Regions from separate parts of the Enterococcus massiliensis genome, predicted to be linked through region 2. Evidence: predicted binding sites of a transcription regulator. Region 2 holds the regulator's gene; the other holds the start of a gene.

Region 1 (4,191 bases), 810 kb from region 2:
GTAACAATTGTCGGCACCGTCAGCATCAGTGACCACAAAGTCAAAAATTTCATCGTGTCATTCAGATTATTGTTCAATAGATTATTGTATGCCCCGGAAAGCTGCTCCAATACCTGAGAAGCTAATTGTGTCATCTCTACAGCTTGTTGTGCTTCGATTAATGCATCATCTAACTGTTCTTGTTCTGTGGCGTTTAATTGTCGGAAAAAGCTCAAGGCTTTGATTTGTTGCAGTAAGACAGCATTTTGTTTGGTCGCCGTCACTAAATAAACCAAACCGACCTCTAAATCTGAAAGCTCCAATAAATTTTTATTGGTCGTCTTTTCTCGTAACCGTTTATTCAGCCGGACACGTTGCCCATTGACTTCTTCGATCAGCGGAAAGAAGGCATCGGCAATCAAAAACAATGTATGGAACAGAAAGCTAAACTGGCTTTGTTCCGGCATTTTTTGCAAAATTGAAGCCATTAGCGGTTGAATGTAGTCCGTCTGCTCAGAAGCGAAGGAAAAAACGCAATTTTCTTTGATGATGAAGGTCATGGGACTGGCTTCATAGTGATTGTCCTCCTTTTCCTGATGAGGAACATTGAACACCAAAAGAAATGCCGACTCCTCGGAATCATATTCCACTCGGGCCCGTTCATTTTTATCCAAAGAATACCGCAGCATTTCATCGCTGATTTGGTATTGACTTTGTAACTTACGGATCTCTGCTGTGTCTTGTTGGTTGACATGGATCCAGATTGATTTTTCCTGATTAAATCTGCGTGTTTGTTCCACTTTTCTCGCTCCCTTTCTTAAACAGAATAACAAAAAAAACTCCAAAAACGACCAAAATGGCTACTTTGAACCATTTGGCGGTATTTGGAGGAATCCGTTACTTAGTTATCCTGCTGCTTGCAATTGGCGTGTTTCAGCAATCTTTTCATCGATCATTTTCAACACCATCTCAGCGGCTTGTGGATCTTCAACAAAATTATATTTGTCGCCGTCAATTTGAATTTTCGGACTTTCGTTATAGTCTTCAAACCATTGATCGTAGCGGCGATTTAATTCTTTGTAGTAATCGTATAAGGTTGGGTCGAATTCTAATTGTTCATATTCCCGCCCACGTTTTTGGATACGTGCCAACATCGTTTCGAAGGATACCCGAATGTGCACCAGCAGATCCGGATGTTTTTTATGAGCGGCATAAGGCAATTCTTCCAACATATTTGCCAGCAATTCATCATAGACCCGTACTTCCGTGTCTGTTGCCCGTCCCAAATCAGCATTCAGATGAAACAGCAACGAATCTTCATAAATCGAACGATCCAATACATTGTTTTCATTCGTCAATGCCCGTTTGATCAATTCAAACCGTTTGTTTAAAAAATAAATTTGCAGCAAAAATGCATATTTATTTGGATCTGCATAAAACAAAGGCAAGACTTCATTATCATCTACTGATTCATAAAAAGCTTCACTATTCAAATAATCTGACAACATAGCTGTCAGGCTGGATTTACCTGCTCCGATGGTACCCGCTAAAACTATCACGCTCATAGACCTCCAACTCACTTCATCACTAAATATTGTATTTTTCACTTACTTCAATAAGTACATCACCCAATATATAGTATCAGTATCAAAAAAACAAGTAAAAAATAGGCTAGTTTTTCAAAAAAATTATTAAGAAATACCGTAAAAAATCGTGATTTTTTTATAATCTATTAACGGATGCAAATTTATTTAGTAGAATAGACAGGCAAGAGTCATTTTTTAGTTCAATATTATCTATCAATAATTATTTTTTTAAGAAAAGGGGTCAAGAAATGAAGACACGCGGTACGGGGATCGCCAATGGAAAAATCATTTTAATGGGTGAACATTCCGTTATTTACGGTGAACCGGCAATCGCCTTCCCTTTTAAAGCAGCCTGTATCCAAGCTACGATCACAGAAGACAGGGAAGATACCTTATTTTCTGTCTATTATAATGGGCAGCTGAAAAATGCTCCTTCTGCCTTAAAAAATATCAAACATCTGCTGCAAACATTAAAGCAGAAATATTCTGCACCAAATCTGACATTAACTTTAGAAAGCACGATCCCTGCTGAACGGGGAATGGGTTCCAGCGCTGCAACAGCAGTGGCGATCACTCGTGCTTTTTTCGATTGGCTAAATCTGCCGCTGGATAAATCGACGCTGCTTTATTATGTCAATCAATCAGAAAAAATCGCCCACGGCAACCCCAGCGGTATTGACGGAGCGGCGACCAGCGGCGAAATGCCGATTTATTTTCAAAAGGGCGCACCTTTTCAGGAATTTCTATTAAATATTGATGCGTGCCTTGTTGTTGCCGATACGGGAAAAAAAGGACGTACCCGTGATACCGTTCGTGCAGTTGCTCAAGCCTTTGAACAAAATCGACAGGAAACTGCCCACACCATTCAACAACTGGGAAGTTTAGCAGAAAGAGCCAAAGAGGCCATCAGTAAAAACCAGCCGTTAGTTCTAGGAGAGGTGATGAACTTGGCGCAAACCGCATTACAGGCTTTGCAGGTCAGCGATGGAACATTAGATCACTTGATCGAAACTGCCCGAACCGCCGGCGCATTAGGAGCTAAATTGACCGGTGGCGGTCGTGGAGGGTGCTTGATTGCATTAGCAGCCGATCAAACGCAGGCGCAAAACATTGCGAAAAAATTAAGCGACCAAGGGGCAACTGCGACCTGGGTCCAAGAATTAGGAGTTTATCAACATGTATAAGGGAAGTGCCCGGGCGTATACCAATATTGCGCTGATAAAATATTGGGGCAAAAAAAATGAAGAACTGATTTTACCAATGAACAATAGTCTGTCCTTGACACTGGACGCTTTTTATACTGAAACAACGGTTTGTTTTTCCGAAGAATATTCTGCTGATACTTTTTATTTGGATGGCCTCGAACAAAGTGCCAAAGGAACAAAAAAAGTCAGCGATTTTTTAACATTGGTTAGAAAACAAGCCGGCTCTCCCCTTTTTGCAAAGGTAGAAAGTCATAATTTTGTTCCCACCGCCGCTGGATTGGCTTCTTCTGCCAGCGGATTGGCTGCCCTAGCCGGCGCCTGCAACGAAGCCCTACAGATGAAACTAAACGATAAAGATTTGTCGCGCTTAGCTCGTCGCGGTTCTGGATCGGCATGTCGGAGTATTTTCGGTGGTTTTGTCGAATGGGAAAAAGGAAACTCCGATGAAACTTCCTTCGCTCAACCAATCGAGGCGGCGGGTTGGGAAAAAGAATTAGCCATGGTTTTTGTTTTGATCAATGACCAGCAAAAAGATGTTTCCAGTCGTGACGGTATGAAACGAACGGTCGCTACTTCCAGCTTTTATCCCGGTTGGTTGGCAACTGTTGATGACGATTTGCACCAATTAAAACAAGCGATTCATCAAAAAAATTTCCAACAGCTTGGTGAAGTCATGGAAGCCAATGGATTAAAAATGCACGGGACGACTTTAGCCGCTCAACCACCATTCACCTACTGGTCGCCTCAAAGTTTGACGGCAATGAATGCAGTCAGAGACTTGCGTAAAAAAGGGATTCCCTGCTACTTCACTATGGATGCCGGTCCGAACGTCAAAGTTCTTTGTCAACGCCAACATGTGGCAAAAATTACCGCCGCATTACAAGAAATTTTCAGTGAGCAGCAAGTCATCACTGCTTACGCTGGAACAGGAATCCAAACGATTGAAGGAGCATTCAAATGATCGAAGTCACAGCCCCCGGCAAATTATACATCGCTGGCGAATATGCCGTCGTTGAACCAGGTCATCCCGCCATCATTGCGGCCGTTGATCAATTTATCACGGTGACTATTGAGCCAGCCAAAAAAAACGGCAGTATCCAATCGACACAATACAGTGAATTGCCGATTCGCTGGACCCGTCGTAATGGTGAATTAACCTTAGATATTCGGGAAAATCCCTTTCATTACATCTTAGCGGCGATTCGTTTAACAGAAAAATATGCCCAAGAAAATGCAGTTGCACTTTCTTTTTATGATTTAAAAGTAACCAGTGAGCTGGACAGCTCCAACGGTCGTAAATACGGACTTGGTTCCAGCGGTGCCGTAACTGTAGCCACCGTCAAAGCGCTAAATAGTTTCTATGAGTTGCATCTCAGTCAAATGGAAATCTTCAAAATCGCCGCCCTTGCCCATTTAGATGT
Region 2 (4,191 bases):
CACTATTTGGTAAAGGCGATTTTTGCACCAAATCCTGCACCAGCCATTCTTCATTTTTTGCAACAAAACTTTTTTTTGCTTGTTTGATAGCAGTTAAGTATTCCATTGGCGCTAATTCTTCACTTTGTTGAATCATCTCCAAGTCCTTGTCAGAATAGCCTTGTTGCTTCAATGTATTCATTCGACGAACTTGCGGCGTGCTTTCAGGATCAATGGGTGTAGCATTTTTGGCATAAATAATCTGAGCATCTTCAAGAACTGCCTTTTCTAGGGTCTTTTCATTTATCGACCCATCAGAAAGAGAAACCGCCTGCCCCAGTAATTCACTTAATTTTAGTTCATTATAGCCATATAAATCATGGTACAAGGTCAATTTTTGTTTTAATTCATTTGTAAATGCCTCTGAAGCAATAAATTTTTTTTCAGATAAATCCAACAAAAATGCCCAATCCAATTTGGAAGAATCAAGTTGCGGCAGATTTTCATTTGAAGTAGAAAATGTTCCAGATACATGATCCAAGGTGGTTTCCTGTCTTCCAAATTCGGCTTCCGTCCAAGAATAGACCTCTGTAAATTTCTGCGTTACTTCTTGATAGCCCTCCGTAGAAATCATTTTTGGGCGGAAACGACGGATAAGTTGTTGAAACTTCTGTTCTCCCACCTTGCTTAGCAATAAAAATGCCGTTAACTGTTCTCTGAAAAACGCTTGCGGATGTAAGGGCTCAAACAATTCATACAACAGCATCTTGCCAAATTCTGAATCGTCTTTTTGATAGCTTCGCAACAAACCAATACCTTCAAGTTGCTTTCTTGCTTGAAAAAAACGCGGTAGACCAACATCCATGCCATTCAGCAAATCTAAATGAGTCAATTCTTGTTCTTCCGTTGCATCCCCCAACAGACAAAAATACAAACTCATGGCATCGCCGCCGATGATTGGCTGGTATAAATAAACCAATGATTTTTCTCCGTCTTGTGTCAGCGGCAAGGCTTTTTTTGCTTGATAAATATTTTTCGGCTGAACTTCATACCAGGCACTTTCCAAAAAAAGTCCTCCTTTAATTACTCCTCTTTGTGGTCAGAAGCTTTCGCTTTTTCAACGATATCCTGTAACTCCTTAAGAAAAACAGACATATCTTTAAACTGACGGTAAACACTTGCAAAGCGAATATAGGCGATTTCGTCCACATCAACGAGATCCTCCATGACATATTCGCCAATCAAGTTAGTTGATACTTCATTAACGCCCAAACTCCGGACGCGATTTTCCACATGGTCGACGATTTCTTCCATTTGTTCCATTGCAACTGGACGTTTTTCCGCCGAACGGATCAATCCACGTAAAATTTTATCTCGGCTGAATTCTTCCCGTTCGCCATTTTTCTTAATCACTAAAAGGGGTGCTGCTTCAATTCGTTCAAAAGTCGTGAAACGGAACCCGCAGTTTTCACATTCTCTACGGCGGCGAATGGTTCGCCCTTCATCTGTTTGACGACTATCAATAACACGGGAGCTGTTATGGTGACATTTTGGACAACGCATGATTCCACCTCATTATTCTTTAAATTTTTAGCTAAAGTCTACAATTTATCGACTTATTTCTTGGTTAATTATAACATGAAATCCTTTCAACGGTGGGAGTTTGACTTGAAATTTCACAGAAATCAATCGATTTGATAGAATTTTTAGTTTTTACCAATTTTTTTGGACAGATTAAAAAAAATCTTACTAGTCAATGACTAATAAGATTTTCGATAAACTTAGAGTTTTTCCTCAATTCCGGTATAATGTTTCAAGCGTTCTTCTTCCAAACGATCTTTATTTTTCAAGTCTTCCTCTGTTGGGACAGCGTGTTCTTCCAGGTCACGACCCACTTGATCTTTGGTACCATCCTGAATGTTCGCTTGTTTTTCATCATGAAGATTTTCAAGTTCTTCAATTCTTTTTTTTCGCTGCTCAAGATTTTTTTCGGCATCTTCTTTTTGACTTTTTCCTTCTTCTGAAAGTTCTTCATTCTTTGTTAATTCGCCAAATTTTTCCTTTGCGCCGCCTACCAATTTATCTTTTTCATCTTTGATCGTTCCCATGCGTCCTTCCTCCTTTTGTTCCTATCTAAAGTGTAACAAAATTCAGTAAAATGAACAAAATTTTTGAACGAAACTGACGAAATGACTCAAATGAATTGATTTTGACTCAACCAATCCTCAACGATTTTTTTTGTTTGTTGTCGGGTTCCTTGATTATCAAATACGATATCTGCCCGATTTCTTTTTTCGTTGATAGGCATTTGACTGCGGATACGCTGCATGGCGCTCTCTTGAGAGAAGTTATCCCGTTCCATCAAACGCTGGACCTGCAAGGACTCGGGAAGATAAACAACAGCGACCTGATCCACATATTGATCGTAATGCCCTTCAAATAATAGCGGAATATCAGCGATAACTAAGGGTGCCTCCGCCTCCTGTAATTGCCGTAAAATTTCCGAGCGAATAAATGGATTTAATACCTGATTCAACAAGTTCAATTTTTCTTCCTCTTGAAAAACGATTCTTCCAAGTTTTTTACGATCCAAGGTTCCTTCTTCAGTAAGAATTTCCTTCCCAAAGGATCCGACGATTGCTGCTAAACCAGGACTATTAGGAACCACGACCTCCCGTGCAATTAGATCACCATCAATGATAGGAAAACCATGGGCGCGAAAAATATCAACTACCGTGCTTTTACCAGTGGCGATTCCACCGGTAACACCAAGAATTTTTTTCATTTCTACACCTTCAATTTCTGACAGGTTGGACAAATATGCGTACCCCGTTGAGCGACTTTTAACTTTACGATTGGGGTGCCACATCGAGGACAAGGCTTACCAGTTTGACCATAAACGTTTAATGAAAGCTGAAATTTCCCTGCTTCCCCTAGTGCGTTCAAGTAAGTTCGAATCGTTGTGCCCCCAGCAGCAACCGCTTTGGATAAAACTTCAATGATTGCTTGTCGCAACTTTTTTACTTCTTTATCCGTCAATGTATTTGCTGGCTGTTCAGGATGGATTTTAGCTTGCCACAAAGCTTCATCGACATAAATATTTCCCAAACCGGTAACCAATCGCTGATCCAAAAGTAATGGTTTGATCGCTTTATGGGATTTTTTTAGTTGTTCTGTAAAACCTGCCAACGTGAACGTTTCCGGTAAAGGTTCTGGTCCTAATCGTAGAATCCCTTTATAAGTTTCACTTTGATTTTTCCCCACCAGCGCCATACGTCCAAATTTACGAACATCATGATAGTGTAATTGTGTTCCGTCTGAAAAATGAAAAATCACATGGGTGTGCTTATCCACAATCGGATTCGATTCAAAAAATTCATACTTTCCTTCCATCCGTAAATGGGAAATCAAATCAAAATCTGTTAATTTAAAAATCAAATATTTGCCGCGACGCTGAATATCTTCAATCGTCTGCCCCTTTACTAGCTCTTGAAACGTGGGAACTTCCGGGGCTTCGATGATTTTGGTCCAACGAACGTCTACATTATCGATCCTTTTTCCTTTAACTAAATGAACTAAGCCTTTTCTAACTGTTTCTACTTCTGGTAATTCTGGCAACTTTCTTCACCTTCTATTTTGCATCGTACCAAGTGGTACCCCAACTGCTATCGGTAATCAGCGGAACACTCAACGCAACTGCTGACTCCATGACTTCCTTGACTAGCTGATCAAGAGTCTCCAACTCGGTCTCCGGTACTTCAAATACCAATTCATCGTGTACTTGCAACAGCATAACTGCTTCAAGTTTTTCTTTTTTCATTCGCTTATCTAATTCGATCATCGCAATTTTTAAAATATCGGCAGCACTGCCTTGGATTGGTGTATTAATGGCAGTCCGTTCAGCAAACGAGCGCAGATTAAAATTCCGAGCATTGATATCCGGCAAATATCGACGGCGATGATAAAGGGTTTCAACAAAGCCCTTGTCTTTTGCATCACGAACGATATCTTCCATGTATTGTTTCACACCAGGATATTTTTCAAAATACGTGTCAATGTATTGTTGCGCTTCTTTTCGAGAAATTCCCAGATTTTGTGAAAGTCCATAATCAGAAATTCCATAAACAATCCCAAAATTGACAGCTTTGGCTTGACGTCGCATATTTGGTGTCACGTCTTCGGCTTTTTCGATCCCAAAAACCCGCATCGCGG

Evidence for each region. Region 2 encodes NrdR, which represses ribonucleotide reductase genes. Its sites were predicted from a motif close to ACACNATATATNGTGT; they were not measured.
Region 1: the regulator NrdR is predicted to act here: its motif matches at 1,606-1,621, upstream of BN1875_RS08415 (deoxynucleoside kinase).

The regions. Positions count from the first base shown of each region.
Region 1 is NZ_CVRN01000007.1:234,661-238,851, forward strand. Features, by position in the region: gene BN1875_RS08410 (magnesium transporter CorA family protein) at 1-779, opposite strand, end outside; gene BN1875_RS08415 (deoxynucleoside kinase) at 885-1,544, opposite strand; gene mvk (mevalonate kinase) at 1,814-2,749, shown strand; gene mvaD (diphosphomevalonate decarboxylase) at 2,742-3,731, shown strand; gene BN1875_RS08430 (phosphomevalonate kinase) at 3,728-4,191, shown strand, end outside.
Region 2 is NZ_CVRN01000007.1:1,039,971-1,044,161, reverse strand. Features, by position in the region: gene BN1875_RS12265 (replication initiation and membrane attachment family protein) at 1-1,045, opposite strand, end outside; gene nrdR (transcriptional regulator NrdR) at 1,063-1,542, opposite strand; gene BN1875_RS12255 (hypothetical protein) at 1,761-2,087, opposite strand; gene coaE (dephospho-CoA kinase) at 2,174-2,764, opposite strand; gene mutM (DNA-formamidopyrimidine glycosylase) at 2,767-3,597, opposite strand; gene polA (DNA polymerase I) at 3,611-4,191, opposite strand, start outside.